DNA from 2 places in the Streptomyces sp. NPDC001002 genome. Region 2 is predicted to be linked to the other one. Evidence: riboswitches for the same ligand, from Rfam matches in the RefSeq annotation. Region 2 holds a riboswitch; the other holds the start of a gene.
What was found. Region 2 has a riboswitch for cyclic di-AMP ahead of ACWDR3_RS20120 (transglycosylase SLT domain-containing protein). Riboswitches for the same ligand answer to the same signal wherever they lie in the genome.
Positions count from the first base shown of each region.

Region 1 (7,490 bases), on a different contig from region 2:
ACGCCGAGTGGTGACGGCCTGGCGCGAGCCGGACACGTTCGTGACGGCGGCGGACGGGAACGGGTTGTTGGCGGGGCGGGGGGTCGAGGTGGTGGTGATCCCGGAGTACGAGGAGCGAGCGAAGGCGCCCAACTCCCACCTCCTGGCCTGACGTCCACCCCTGCCCTGTCGGTCCAATCGGCCCAACAGATCCTGCGCCCCACTCCCCGAACGGTCACTCTGCGAGAGACCCGAATGGACATAAGCGGAGGAAAAGATGGCCGTGAGGTCACTCACAAGACGAGCCGCCGCGCTCCTGATCGCGCCCCTTCTCACCGTGACCGTCGCCTCGTGCGGCAGCGCGGACCCCGGTACCCGGACCATGGCCCGCGCCCTCCCCCCGGACGCCACGTTCACCCACCCCGGCGTGCTCGTCAGCAAGGCGCAGCTGGACACCGTACGAAAGAACGTCACCGCCGGGAAGCAGCCGTGGCTGAAGGCGTTCCTGGACATGCGGGACAGCAAGTACGGGTCGTACAAGTACCGGCCCGAGCCGTACGAGAACGTCGACTGTCCCTGGGGCGGCAAGGTCGCGCAGGGGTGTGTGGAGGAGCGGGAGGACGCGATCGCCGCGTACACACAGGCACTGCTCTTCAGCGTCACCGGCAAGCAGGAGCACGCGCTGAAGGCGCGGGAGATCATGGACGCCTGGTCGGCGAAGATCAAGCGGCACTCCGAGGAGGACGCCGGACTGCAGACCGCGTGGGCCGGGTCGACATGGGCGCGGGCGGCGGAGATCGTGCGGTACGCGCCGGGTGCCGGGTGGCCGGCCGACCGGGTCGCACGGTTCGAGAAGATGCTGCGTACGGCGTATCAGCCGTACGTCACCGAGAAGCTGCCCGACTACAACGGCAACTGGGACCTCGCGATGACCGACGCGGCGATCGGCATCGCCGTCTTCACCAACGACCACAAGGCCTTCGACGCCGCCCTCGCCCGGTTCCGCGACCGCGTGCCCGCCTACTTCTACCTGGAGAAGGACGGCAAGGTCCCGCTCACCGTGGCCGGCTCGACCATGAACACGCCGCAGAAGCTGACGACGTACTGGTTCAAGCAGGGGACGTACAAAGACGGCGTCGCGCAGGAGACCTGCCGCAACTTCAAGCACGTCGGCTACTCGCTCGCCGCCACCGCGCACATCGCCGAGACCGCCTGGCACCAGGGCGTCGACCTGTACGGCGAGGTCAAGGACCGGCTGACCGCGGCGCTCGCCTTCCACGCCCGCTACCAGCTGGGCGAGAACCCGCCCGCGTGGCTGTGCGGCGGCAAGGTCGACCGGAACATGGGCCCCGACCTGGAGGTCGCCCTCAACCACCTGGAGGGCCGACTCGGCGGCTCCGTCCCGGCCGCCCACAAGCTGGCCGAGGAGACCCGCCCGGCCGGTACCGACGATCTCTTCGTCTCCTGGGAGACCCTGACCCACGCCGGAAACCCGGCGACCTGACCGGCCCGGTCGCTCCCCGGCCGCTCCCGTCCCGATCTCTCCTTGGTCACTCCCGTCCCGCGGATGGCGTACAGTGGAGAACACAACGGCGCGGGGTGGAGCAGCTCGGTAGCTCGCTGGGCTCATAACCCAGAGGTCGCAGGTTCAAATCCTGTCCCCGCTACTGACGGCACAGGGCCGGAGTCCAGATCATCGGATTCCGGCCCTGAGTCATTTCCCGCCCCTGTCTTCGGGCTCTCTTCGGCCGTTGTCACGCCCGGTGAGCAGGCGAATGCCCTCCGCCCAACAACTGACATCCCGTCAACAGCTCTGTTCATTCCCGGGCTTGGTCAACTCGCCCGATTTTCACCGGTCATGGCCCGAACGTCCTGCGTGAAAACGTTAATGATCAAGCCGAACAGCTTGGAATCCCCACCCCGTGTCTATTAACGTTCGATAACGCAGCGCGGTCGTCCCAGCCGTCACAAGAGTCGGCTCCGTGCGCACGCGCCGAATCCCGCAAGGGAACCGGGGAACCACCAACTTGGGGTGAATCGCGAGTAGTCCGTCGTGTACGCACGACCGGTTTACGCGCGTAGGAGACCTTCCTGCTCCGAACCCGTCAGCTAACCCGGTAGGCGAGAAGGAAGGAAAGGAGTACGCCCAGGTGGCGTCCAACCCCCCTGCCCCGGCGGCCCCGTCCGTGCCGAGCCAGCGTGACAACGAGACGTTCGGCTACGGCGGATACCGCACCGACGAGGGCCCTTGGGAGGAATGGAACCCCACCGAGGATTCCGTCCGCCCCAACCGCGGTCGCCACCGCGTCTCCAAGCAGCGCGGCGGCGGCGGGGGATTCGCCCGCAGCTCCACCGTCCTGGGCGTCGGTGTCATAGCCGCGGTGAGCGCGGGCGGCATGGCCAGCGCCAACACCGGCAAGCCGCCGGTCTCCATCTCCGTGCCCGACCTGCCGAACGTCGGCTCGGTCTTCGGCGAGACCTCCACCCCCGCCGCCAAGGGCTCCGCGACCGCCCTCAGCAGCGTCGGTGTGACCTCCACCGAGACCGAGCAGGGCACCAAGGACGCCGGCGAGGTGCTGCGCGACCGCATCATGGCGCAGGCCGAGTCCCAGCGCGTCCAGGTCGACAGCAAGGTCCAGTACGCCACCGAGGCCTCCCTCTCCAAGCAGGTCGACGAGGCCGCCGCGAAGGCGGAGAAGGCGGCCGCCGAGAAGGCCGCCGCCGCGAAGAAGAAGGCGGAGGCGGAGGCCAAGAAGAAGGCCGAGGCCGCGAAGCTGGCGGAACTGGCCACGCAGTACCGCCTGCCGGTCGCCTCCTACACGATCACCGGCACCTTCGGGCAGGCCGGTTCCCTGTGGTCCTCCGGCTACCACACGGGCCTCGACTTCGCCGCCCCCACGGGCACGCTCATCAAGGCCATCCACAGCGGCACCGTCACGGAGGCCGGCTGGGCTGGCTCGTACGGCTACCGCACGATCCTCACCCTCGACGACGGTACGGAGCTGTGGTTCTGCCACCAGTCGTCGATCGGCGTGAGCGTGGGCCAGAAGGTCGCCACCGGCGATGTCATCGGCCGCGTGGGCGCCACCGGCAACGTGACCGGGGCGCACCTGCACCTGGAGGTCCACCCGAACGGCCAGGCCGACGGGATCGACCCGATGGCGTGGCTGCGCAGCAAGGGCCTCACCCCCTGACACAGGCCGCTGTCGAAAAGCACCGATAGGCATCGCCAAGTTCCCGGAACAGCGGACTCCGCTTGTTTACGGGAACTTTGCGGCTCCCGCGGAAGACCGGTCTCCGCTGCCGGCGTTGATGTGAAGCATGACGTCCTCCTCTGCTTCTCTGCGCAAGCTCGGCTCCTCCGACCTGGAGGTCTTCCCCCTTTCCCTCGGCGGCAACGTCTTCGGCTGGACGGCCGACGAGGCGACCTCCTTCGCCGTCCTGGACGCCTACGCGGCGGCCGGCGGCAACTTCGTCGACACCGCCGACTCCTACACGGCCTGGATCGAGGGCAACTCCGGCGGCGAGTCCGAGACGATCATCGGCAAGTGGGTCAAGGCCCGCGGCAACCGCTCCGACATCGTCATCGCGACCAAGGTCAGCCAGCACCCCGACTACAAGGGCCTGTCCGGCGCGAATATCAAGGCCGCCGCCGACGCCTCGCTGCGCCGCCTGGAAACCGACTACATCGACCTCTACTACACCCACTTCGACCAGCCCGAGGTCCCGGTCGAGGAGATCATCGGCGCGCTCGACGAGCTGGTGCGGTCGGGCAAGGTACGCAACATCGCCGTCTCCAACATCACGCCGGAGCGGCTGCGGGAGTCCCTGGAGTTCTCCGACCGCGAGGACCTGGCCCGGTACGTGGCCATCCAGCCCCACTACAACCTGGTCTCCCGCGACACCTACGAGGGCGAGCTGCGGGACATCGCCGCCACCGCGGGCCTCGCCGCCGTCCCCTACTTCGCCCTGGCCGCCGGCTTCCTCACCGGGAAGTACCGGCCCGGTACGACGGTGGAGAGCGCGCGAGCGGGCCGCGCCGGCGCCTACCTGGAGTCGGAGCGGGGGCAGCGGGTGCTGACCGCCCTCGACGAGATCGCCGCCGCCCATGACGCGCAGGTCGCGACCGTGGCCCTGGCCTGGCTCGCCGCCCAGCCGACGGTGGCCGCCCCGATCGCGTCCGCCCGCACGCTTGAGCAGCTGCCCGCCCTGCTGGCGGTGGCGGACCTGACCCTGACGGAGACGGAGATCGACCGCTTGACGCAGGCGTCGGCCTGACCGATCTCCGGCGTACGCGGTTGATCTACGGCTGGTACGGGTTGTACGCGGGGTACGGCGACGCCGGATAGGCGGGCTGCGCCGGATACCCGTACACCCCGTGCACCGGCCAGGGCGGGGCGGTCACCGCGACCGGCGGGGCCGTCGTCCTGGCCGCGTAGTCCAGCGCCGGACGGGCCACGTCCTTGCGGGCCCACAACTCGGCGAGCAGTTCCCTCTCCCGTACGACGAAGTCGGCGCCGGCTCGGCCGCGGCGCCCCCGGTGCCGTAGGAAGGCCAGGGAGGTCGCGTACGCCTCGTACTGGGCGACCGCCCGTGCCGCGGGCTTGCCGTAGTGGCGGGCGGCGTAGTCGCGGGCCAGGCGGCGGGCGCGCATGGAGCCGAGGGCGAACGGCTCGGCGGGGGTGAGCCAGCCGGCCATGGTGTAGGCGGGGAGTTCCTCGCGCACGGTCCGCAGTTCGCGCTGCCGGGTCCAGATGACCAGCCAGGTCAGCAGCCCGAACGAGGGCACCATGAACACGGCGTACACCCCGAAGAACCCGTACTCGCCGAACGTCGACGAGCTGTTCCAGAACGCGTGCATGCCCATCGCGAGCAGCAGCCCGGACAGCGGGACGAGGACGCGGCGCAGGTGCTGGCGGTCGCCCGAGAGCGCGGCGATGCCGAAGCCGATGCCGGTGCAGACGGTGAAGAGGGGGTGCGCGAACGGCGACATGATGATGCGGACGAAGAAGGTCGCCGCCGTGACGGAGGCGATGCCGCGGTCGCCGGTCAGCTGGTCGGTGCCGAAGGCGGTCCCCAGGTAGAGGATGTTCTCGGTGAACGCGAAGCCGGTGGCGGTGACGCCGGCTATCACCACCCCGTCGACGATCCCGGTGAAGTCCCGGCGCCGGAACAGGAAGACGAGCAGGACGGCCGCGGCCTTGGCCGACTCCTCGACGATCGGGGCTATCACCGTCGCGCCGAGGGTGTCCGCGCTGGAGGGGTCCGCGGTCGCCGTCGCGATCCATCTGGTCGCGAAGCTGTTGGCGACGATCGCTATCAGCGCCGCCGCGCAGGCGCCCCAGGCGAAGGCGAAGAGCAGATTGCGCCACGGGCCCGGTTCGACCCGGTCGAGCCAGCGGAAGGCGGCTATGAGGAGCGGTACGGGCAGCACGGCGAGGCCGAGTCCGACCAGGAACCCCTCGGTGCCGGTCTGTTGACGCACCAGGGCGAGAATGACGAGCCCGGAGAGCGCGAGCAGGGTACTGAGCGCGCCGTACCGCACCCACCGCCGCTGCCACCAGTGGGCGTGCCCGAGCGCACCACCGGCGGGATCGCCGGCGTACGGCGGATTCGTCGGGTACGGGGGACACGTGGCCACGGCATTGACCCTAACGAGGGAGGGCGCCGCCCGCGCTGCCCGCGGAGGCTTCAGGCGCCGGTGGGGGGTTGTCGGTCGTGCTGCTGTTCGCGGTCCTGGTCGCTGGGCTCTTCGCGATGCTGTACGCGACGGAAGAGCAGGTCGTTCACGACATGTCCCTTCTCCAGCCCCTGGCCCTCGAAACGGGTCAGCGGCCGGAACTCCGGACGCGACGCGAAACCGCCGTCGGCCGCCGTGTTCTCGAACTCCGGGTGCGCGCTCAGCACTTCGAGCATCTGTTCGGCGTACGGCTCCCAGTCGGTCGCGCAGTGGACGATGCCGCCGGGTCTGACGCGGCTCGCGACGAGGTCCAGGAACTCCGGCTGGATCAGCCGCCGCTTGTGGTGCCGCTTCTTCGGCCACGGGTCCGGGAAGTAGACGCGCAGTCCGTCGAGCGCGTCCGGGGCGAGCATCTCGCGCAGCAGGATGATCGCGTCGCCGTTGCCGACGCGGACGTTGGGCAGGCCGCTCTGGTCGGCGAGGTTCAGCAGATTCCCCTGACCCGGGGTGTGCACGTCCACGGCGAGGATGTTGGTGCCCGGGTCGGCAGCGGCCATCTGCGCGGTGGCCTCACCCATGCCGAAGCCGATCTCCAGCACGACCCGGTTGGCGTTCCCGAACAACTCGCCGAGATCCAGCACCCGCTGCCCGTCGATGTCCAGCCCCCACTTGGGCCACAACCGCTGCAACGCGTCCGCCTGCCCGGCGGTCACCCGACTCCGCCGCGGCTGAAAACTACGGATCCGCCGCTCGAAGTGCGACCCCGCGGGATCCGGCATGGGCCCGTCGGGAAACCGGGGTTCCCCCTTGGCCCGGGTGTGACGGAGGGATTCGCCGGGGGTGTGGGGGTGCGTGGGGGTGCCGTCCGCATCGGCGTGTGCGACCTGCTCCGCGGTCTCGGGGCGCTCGTCGGGGGCGGGCGCGGCGGGGCGGGGCGTCTCGGGGATGTTGGGTGACTCAGACACAGTGGGTCGATTTTACGGGTGTCGGGGTGGGAGTTGTACGGGGAGCGAGGGTCGGCACGGTGACCCCTCTGCGGGCAGGCGCAGCGACCCGGCTCAGTCCAGCACCGCCAGCGCCCGCCGTGCCACCTCCCGGCCGATCGGCAGGGACGCCGTGGCCGCCGGGGAGGGGGCGTTCAGTACATGGACCGTGCGTGGGCCCTCCTTGATCAGGAAGTCGTCCACCAGCGTGCCGTCCCGGAGCACCGCCTGCGCGCGCACCCCGGCCGCCGAGGGCACCAGGTCGTCCGGCGTCACGGCCGGCAACAGCCTGCGGACCGCCGTCGTGAACGCCCCCTTCGACACCGACCTGTGCAGCTCACCCGTCCCGTAGCGCCAGTGCTGCCGGGCCATCCGCCACGCGCCCGGCCAGGCCAGCGTGCCCGCCGTCTCCCGGGGCCGTACGACGCCCCAGCCGTACCCCTCCCGGGCCAGCGCCGGAACCGCGTTCGGGCCGACGTGCACGCCTCCGTCGATCCCCCGGGTGAGATGCACGCCGAGGAACGGGAACGCCGGATCCGGTACGGGATACACCAGCCCCCGCACCAGCTCGGGCCGCGCCAGCGCGTAGTACTCGCCGCGGAACGGCACGATCCGCATCTCCGGGTCGTCCCCGGTCAACCGGGCCACCTCGTCGCAGTGCAGCCCGGCACAGTTCACCAGCACGCGCGCGCGGATGACGTCCCCGCGGGCGGTGCGGACGGCGACCCCCCGCTCCGGGCGCCGGTCCACCTGGACGACCCGAGAGCCGTACCGGATCTCCGCGCCGGACGCGTGCGCCAGCTGCCGGGCGACGCCGACGAAGTCGCACACCCCGGTCGTCCCGACGT
Region 1 covers NZ_JBSFLV010000051.1:38,480-45,969, forward strand. The annotation lists gene ACWDR3_RS23545 (dihydrofolate reductase family protein) at 1-151, shown strand, start outside; gene ACWDR3_RS23550 (alginate lyase family protein) at 257-1,483, shown strand; tRNA gene ACWDR3_RS23555 (tRNA-Met) at 1,573-1,646, shown strand; cyclic di-AMP (ydaO/yuaA leader) riboswitch at 1,961-2,118, shown strand; gene ACWDR3_RS23560 (M23 family metallopeptidase) at 2,130-3,173, shown strand; gene ACWDR3_RS23565 (aldo/keto reductase) at 3,301-4,257, shown strand; gene ACWDR3_RS23570 (PrsW family intramembrane metalloprotease) at 4,283-5,620, opposite strand; gene trmB (tRNA (guanosine(46)-N7)-methyltransferase TrmB) at 5,671-6,624, opposite strand; gene lhgO (L-2-hydroxyglutarate oxidase) at 6,718-7,490, opposite strand, start outside.
Region 1: another riboswitch for cyclic di-AMP. It lies ahead of ACWDR3_RS23560 (M23 family metallopeptidase); the one in region 2 lies ahead of ACWDR3_RS20120 (transglycosylase SLT domain-containing protein).

Region 2 (7,490 bases):
AACCAGACCGACTTCTACGACACGGCCGCCAAGATCGCCGCCACCACGGCCGCGTCCGCCTGGGGCCCGAACGTCCAGGTCGCCTACGACACCTTCAGCGACGCGTTCGGCAAGGCCACCAAGGCGAAGAAGGCCGCCCAGTTCGACACCGCGCTCGCCACCATGCAGTCGGCGACCTTCACCGACATGAAGAAGCAGGGCTTCAAGGTGACCGAGGCATGACCAGCACTCCGCTCAAGGGCACCGACCGGCTGACGGCCGGGCCCTTGGCGGACGGCACCGCCACCTCCGTCCGCCCCCGCCGCCTCCGTCGTGGCCGCAGCGCGCCGTACTGGTTCCTCGTACCGGCCGTGCTCCTGTTCGCCGCCTTCACCGTCGTGCCGATCGGGTACGCGGTGTGGCTCAGTCTCCACAAGGTCCAGGTCAAGGGCATCGGCCTCGGCAAGGGCGCCCGCGAGCAGGTGTGGAACGGCATCGGGAACTACACCGCCGTCTTCGAGGACTCCGAGTTCGGCCACAGCGTCCTGCGCGCCTTCGGCTACGGCCTGATCGTCATCCCCACGATGCTCGGTCTGGCGCTGGTTTTCGCGCTGATGCTGGACACCCCGCAGGCGCGCAGCGCCAAGTTCGCCCGCCTCGCGATCTTCCTGCCGTACGCCGTCCCCGGCATCATCGCGGCCCTGATGTGGGGCTTCCTCTACCTGCCGACGGTCAGCCCCTTCTACTACCTCCTGCGCGAGTTCGACCTCCCGCAGCCGGACCTGTTCGACGGCGGCAACCTGTACCTGTCCTTCGCGAACATCGCGGTGTGGGGCGGCACCGGCTTCAACATGATCGTGATCTACACGGCCCTGCGCTCGATCCCGCAGGAGATCTACGAGGCCGCCCGCATCGACGGCGCGTCCGACCTGAAGATCGCCCTGCGGATCAAGATCCCGATCGTGATGCCGTCCCTGGTGCTCACGTTCTTCTTCTCGGTCATCGCCACGCTCCAGGTCTTCACCGAGCCCATGGCGCTCAAGCCGCTGACCAACGGCCTCTCCAGTTCCTGGAGTCCGCTGATGGCCATCTACGACGCCGCCTTCCTCAGGTCGGACATCTACGGCGCCTCCGCCACCGCCGTGGTGCTGGCCCTGGCGACCTTCGCGCTCTCCTTCACGCTGCTGCGCGTCTCCGACCGCTACACCCGGGAGGACCGGGCATGACCCTCCTCACCCTCACCGCCACCGACGCCCGCCCGGGCCTCAGCAAGCCGAGGCGCACCGCCTGGGTGCCCACCGTGGTGCTGATCATCGGCTCGCTGTACTGCCTGATCCCCGTGGTCTGGGTGGTCATCGCGGCGAGCAAGGGCCAGGGCGAACTCTTCTCCACCTTCACCTTCGCCCCCGGCACCGGCTTCCTCGACAACTTCAAGGAGCTGAGCTCCTACCGGGACGGCATCTACTGGGAGTGGATGGCCAACTCCCTTCTGTACGCGGGCGGCGGCGCCCTGCTCTCCGCCGCGGTCTCGGCCGCCGGCGGCTACGCGCTGGGCCGATTCGCCTTCCGGGGACGGGAGTTCGTCTTCAAGCTGATGCTGGCCGGCGTCCTGGTCCCGAGCATCGTGCTGACGGTCCCGCAGTACCTGCTCCTCTCGAAGCTGGGCCTGGCCGACTCGTACTGGTCGATGCTCCTGCCGTCGATCCTCTCCCCGTACGGCGTCTACCTCGTCCGCATCTACGCGGCCGCCTCCGTGCCCGCCGAACTCCTCGAAGCGGCCCGCATGGACGGCGCGAGCGAGTGGCGGATCTTCTCGCGGATCGCGGTGCCGATGATGATGCCGGGCCTCATCACGGTGTTCCTGTTCCAGTTCGTCGGCATCTGGAACAACTTCCTGCTGCCGTACGTGATGCTCGCGGACGACACCAAGTTCCCGATCACGCTGGGCCTTTACACCCTGCTCAACCAGGGCGCCTCCCAACCCGCCCTCTACACCCTGGTCATCATGGGCTGCTTCCTCGCGATCCTGCCGCTGATCGGACTCTTCCTGGTGATCCAGCGTTTCTGGTCCCTGGATCTGCTCAGCGGCTCGGTCAAGGCGTGAGAAGTATGTAGCGAGTACCTCCCCCCACCGCACTGAACCGGCAGAACGAGGAACATGGCCACCAGTCCGAACGGACGCCGTAAACCGCCCACCATCCACGACGTGGCCCGGGAGGCAGGGGTCTCCCGGGGGACCGTCTCCCGGTTCCTGAACGGGGGCCACTACGTCTCACCGGCCGCCCGCACCGCCGTGGAGTCGGCGATCAGGAAGACGGGGTACGTCGTCAACCGGCATGCCCGCAGCCTGAGTACGGGACGGTCGGACTCGGTGGCGTTCCTCCTCACCGAGCCGCAGGAGAAGTTCTTCGAGGACCCCAACTTCAATGTGCTGCTGCGGGGTTGCACCGAGCACCTGGCCCGGCACGACATCCCGCTGCTGCTGATGCTGGCCTCGTCCGAGGACGACCGGCGCCGTCTCACCCGGTACATCACTTCGGGTCACGTCGACGGCGTCCTGCTCGTCTCCAACCACAGCGGCGACCCGGTCGCGGCCGAACTCCGCGACGCCGGCATCCCGTTGGTGGCCTGCGGCAAACCGGTCGGCCTCGGCTCCAAGGTCAGCTACGTGGCGGCGGCCGACCGCGAGGGCGCCCAGGAGATGGTGCGCCATCTCATCTCCCGCGGCCGACGCCGTATCGGCATGGTCACCGGACCGCTCGACACCGCTGGCGGTCCCGACCGGTTGGCCGGCTACCGCGACGTCCTCACCGAGGCAGGCCTGCCCTACGACCCGGCACTCGTCGTCGAGGGCGACTACCGCCGCACCGGCGGCGAGCGGGCCGCCCGCGCACTCCTGGACCGGACCCCGGACATCGACGCGGTGTTCGTGGCCTCCGACCTCATGGCCCTCGGCGTCGTCAACACCCTTCAGCAGTCCGGCCGTTCGGTCCCCGATGACATCGCTGTCGGCGGCTTCGACGACTCGGCCGCGGCCACCGCGGGCACCCCGGCGCTCACCACCATGCGCCAGCCCTACGACCGCATCAGCGCCGAGATGGTCCGCATGCTGCTCGCGCAGATCGCCGGCGAGGACACGGCGGGGGTGCTGCTGCCGACGGAGTTGGTGATCAGGGAGTCGGCGTGACCCGAACTCCGGTTGTCCACGCACATGTAGTCAGCAACCGTCCGGTTCGCGTCGAGTTAGCCGGGCTTTCCATCCGTATTCTCTGATCATGGCCGCACCCCTCGCATATTCACTCATCGCCACGGATCTGGACGGCACCCTGCTCCGGGGCGACGACACCCTCTCCGACCGGTCTCTCGCCGCGCTCGCGCGGGCGGTCGGCGCCGGGGCCCGCCATCTCGTCGTGACCGGACGGCCGGCCCCGAGAGTGCGACCGCTCCTCGACGACCTGGGGAGCAGGGGGCTCGCGGTGTGCGGGCAGGGCGCGCAGGTGTACGACGCCGGCGCGGACCGGCTGCTCTGGTCGGTCACCCTGGACCGGGAGTTGGCCGAGACCGCGCTCGGCAAGATCGAGGCGGAGGTCGGGCAGGTGTACGCGGCCGTGGACCAGGACGGCGTCGACGGACTCACGCTCATCGAACCCGGCTACCTCATGCCGCACCCCACCCTGCCCGCCGTCCAGGTCGGCCGCCGCGACGACCTGTGGCACGAACCGATCAGCAAGGTGCTGCTGCGCCATCCCGACCTGTCCGACGACGAGTTGGCCACGACGGCCCGCACAGTGGTGGGTTCACTGGCCACCGTCACCATGTCGGGACCCGGCACCGTCGAACTCCAGCCATGCGGCGTCACCAAGGCGACCGGCCTCGCCCTGGCCGCCCGCCACCTGGGCCTGGGCCCGCACGAGACGATCGCCTTCGGCGACATGCCCAACGACATCCCCATGTTCGACTGGGCCGCCCACGGAGTGGCCATGGCCAACGCCCACCCCGAACTCAAGGCGGTGGCAGACGAGGTGACGACGTCGAACGAGGACGACGGCATCGCCGTAGTCCTGGAACGACTATTCCCACAGCGCCCCTGATAGGCCCGAAGGGCCTTCAGGGGCGCGGGGAACTGCGCGACCAGCCACGACGGCGCCGCAGCCGCAAACGAACACATCGCGGCACTTCCCATCGCGGCCGATCCGACGGAGTCAGTACGCCCCGTAGACGTTGTCGATCGAGCCGTAAACCGCCGCCGCGTAGTTGCAGGCCGCCGTGATGTTCGCGACCGGGTCGTACGGGTCGAAGGACGTGCCGGCCACGTGGTACGCGGCGAAGGTCGGGTCGATCACCTGGAGCAGGCCCTTGGACGGGGTGCCGGCCACCGCGTTGGAGTCCCAGTTGTTGATGGCGTACTGATTGCCGGACGACTCACGGATCACGTTGCGGTAGATGCCGTCGTACGTGCCCGGGATCCCGTTCTGCGCCATGACCTGGAGCGAGGCGCGGATCCAGCCGTCGAGGGTGTTGGAGTACCCCAGCGACGCGGCGGTCACCGTCGACGAGGGAGCCGCGGACGCGGTGGTCGCGCCGATGACGGGGAGGGCGAGCACCGCGGCCCCCGTGCCGAGCACGGCGAGCTTGCGGGCGAGGCGGGAGTTGCGGCTGCGACGGTGCTGAGCGGATGCAGGCATGACGAGGTTCCTCTCCGTCGCCTGCGAGGTGAGCTGTCGGGTTCGGGCTGGGAGGTGCCCGGCCACGCCCTTGCGGACGCGACTTAACCCCAAGCCGTCCCGGTCGCGCTGACCGGTCCGGCGACTTACCTGGGTCCCCCGCTCCTGCCGTGCGGTGAGTTCGTGACTGGGATGCCGGGCGGCGGCAGGATTCGGCGTTCCACCCGACAGGGCGGGAACGTATGCGAGAGCACATGTCCGGAACAAGTACCGGATTCACACATCGACCCTATTGACCTTGGTCTGAGGCCTATGGGGCGCTTGATCCTTTGCGCCTGCCAAGAGTCAACTGGCAAGCGGCGGAAGGAGAAACGCCGACATGTCGGGGCACAGGGCATACACAGAAACGCGTGACCCAAGTCACGGCAGGATTAAGAACGGCAAAACGGGCATTCATCCTCAACTGGCAGTTCTCGGAATCCTCTTCTCCCAGGTCCGATGAAAGATCACCTCACCGCCTTCGGTGCAGATCACCTCATTCGAGGTAATAAATTCCGTTTCGTCGCACGTAATCTCCGACCGGGTGCGCACGGTGGTGTCCCAGGCCTGCTCCGGCCGATGCAGCCGGATCGACCAGTCGGACCGCGTACGCGCCGACAACGGATCCGACTCGTCGATCGTGTACGTCTCCAGCGCGTCCTCGGTGAACTCCAACCCGTCCGGATACACCCGGGTCCCGCCGTACCGCGGGTCCACCTCCAGCCGCCACTCACCCTTCGCGACATCCCGCACGACCACCCGCTCGGGCCGCGGCTCGTCCAACGTGGCCGGGTAGTTGACCCCGAGCGGCTCGGCCTCCTCGGGCCCCTCGAAGCGAATGCCGTCCGTCGATTCCCGTTCCCGCACCGGGAGTTCGAGCGCGCTGCCCTCCGGGTCCATCGTGAAGCCGGCCGCCGACTCCGGCTGGGGCCAGATCCACGGCCAGTACGCCGAGGACACCGCGAGCCGGATGCGATGCCCGGCCGGGACGGCGTACCCGATGCCGTTCAGCTCGAAGGTCACGTCCTCCACCGCGCCCGGCGTCCAGGGCACCGCCCGCTCCCGGCCGAACCGCGCCGACAGATTCAGCACCCCGCGCGTGATCAGCGTCGACGCTCCGTCCGGCGCCACATCGCACAGCCGGGCGATCACCTGCCCCCGCGCCACCTCCGAGGTCAGCCGCAACCGCACCCTCGGCCGCCCCAGCACCCAGGTCTCCGCCGGCACCTCGAACTCGAAGCACGCCGAGCGCGCGTCCTCGTCCCGCTGGTCCGGCGGCAGATCGGCGTCGTTCCCGAAGGGGAAGAACCGGCCCGCGTCCACCCCCGTGTGCATGGGCGACCGCACGATCGCGGGTGCGCCACGCAGCCCGTACGTCGTCGTCTTGACGTGCGGCGAGGGCCAGGCCGGCTCGCCGACCCAGCGGCCGGGCAGGGTCTCGTAGACCGTGGCCGGCGGGTGCGCGTCGCTGACGTAGGAGCGCAGCAGGGGGTCGGCCATGACGCCGGTGTCCTTGCCCTTCAGCCAGTGGTCCCACCAGCGCAGGGTCTCCTGGAGGAAGCCGATCGCCGGGCCCGGCGGCAGGCCGCGGTCCGGGTACTGGTGGGACCAGGGGCCGATCAGCCCCCGTACCCGGTCCGCCGGAAGGTGCTCGACGAGCCGCAGCACGGTGTCGCGGTACGGGTCGTGCCAGCCGCCCACCGCCAGGACGGCCGCGTCGATCGCGCCGTAGTCCTCGCAGACGCTGCCGTGCCGCCAGTAGTCGTCCCGGGTCTGGTGGGCGAGCCAGGTGTGGATGAAGGGGTCGACGGCCTCCAGGCGTTTGAGCCACATGTCCCGCCATTCCTCGCCCACATGGAGCGGGTCCGGCGGGCGGGAGACGAAGGCGAGCATGGTCGCCGCCCACGCGTGCATGTCGACGGCGAGGGCGGAACCACCCATGTAGTGCACGTCGTTGTCATAACGGTCGTCCGTGGAGCAGACGGTGACGACCGCCTTGAGCGGCTCGGGTGCGAGGGCCGCCAGCTGGAGGGAGTTGAAGCCGCCCCAGGAGATGCCGAACATGCCCACCTTGCCGTCGCACCAGGGCTGCGCGGCAAGCCAGTTGACCACTTCCACCCCGTCGGCCAGCTCGGTCGCCGAGTACTCGTCACCCGGCATGCCCTCGCTGTTGCCGTGCCCGCGCACGTCGACCCGGACGGAGGCGTAGCCGTGCCCGGCGTACCAGGGGTGGCGCTGGGCGTCGCGGGGCGCGGTCCAGTCGGTCAGGCGGTACGGCAGGTATTCGAGGAGCGCCGGTACGGGCTCCTCGGTGAGCGGGCGCCATACGCGGGCGTACAACCGCGTTCCGTCGGGCAGCCGGACACGGAGGTCCTCGTGAGTCGTCTCGTACGGGAAGGACGTTCTGATGTGCATGAGCGTGACCCCAGTGGCTGCGTGGGCTTCAGTGGACTCGGCTGTAATGGACTCGGCTTCAGTGGACCGGGTGCATCGTGCGGCGCAGCCAGGGCGCCGCGGCGATCACCGCGAGGCCCGCGGCCACCGCGATCGCGCCGTTGACGCCGAAGTAGGCCGGCTTGGAGACGTCGTCGTAGAGCTTCACCGTCTGGGCCTGGATGCCGTTGGCGAGCGCGAGGGACAGGAACCAGAGGGACATGGTCTGGCTGGAGAAGGCGGCCGGGGCGAGCTTGGTGGTCGCGGACATGCCGGAGGTCTCCAGGAGGATGTCGCCGAGGCCGAGCAGCAGGTAGGAGCCGACGATCCACCAGACCGACATCAGGTAGTCGTCGCCGCTGTGTCCGCTGGTCG
Region 2 covers NZ_JBSFLV010000041.1:9,303-16,792, forward strand. The annotation lists gene ACWDR3_RS20095 (ABC transporter substrate-binding protein) at 1-222, shown strand, start outside; gene ACWDR3_RS20100 (carbohydrate ABC transporter permease) at 219-1,205, shown strand; gene ACWDR3_RS20105 (carbohydrate ABC transporter permease) at 1,202-2,083, shown strand; gene ACWDR3_RS20110 (LacI family DNA-binding transcriptional regulator) at 2,138-3,166, shown strand; gene ACWDR3_RS20115 (HAD family hydrolase) at 3,255-4,070, shown strand; gene ACWDR3_RS20120 (transglycosylase SLT domain-containing protein) at 4,182-4,664, opposite strand; cyclic di-AMP (ydaO/yuaA leader) riboswitch at 4,668-4,831, opposite strand; gene ACWDR3_RS20125 (CocE/NonD family hydrolase) at 5,103-7,097, opposite strand; gene ACWDR3_RS20130 (peptide MFS transporter) at 7,156-7,490, opposite strand, start outside.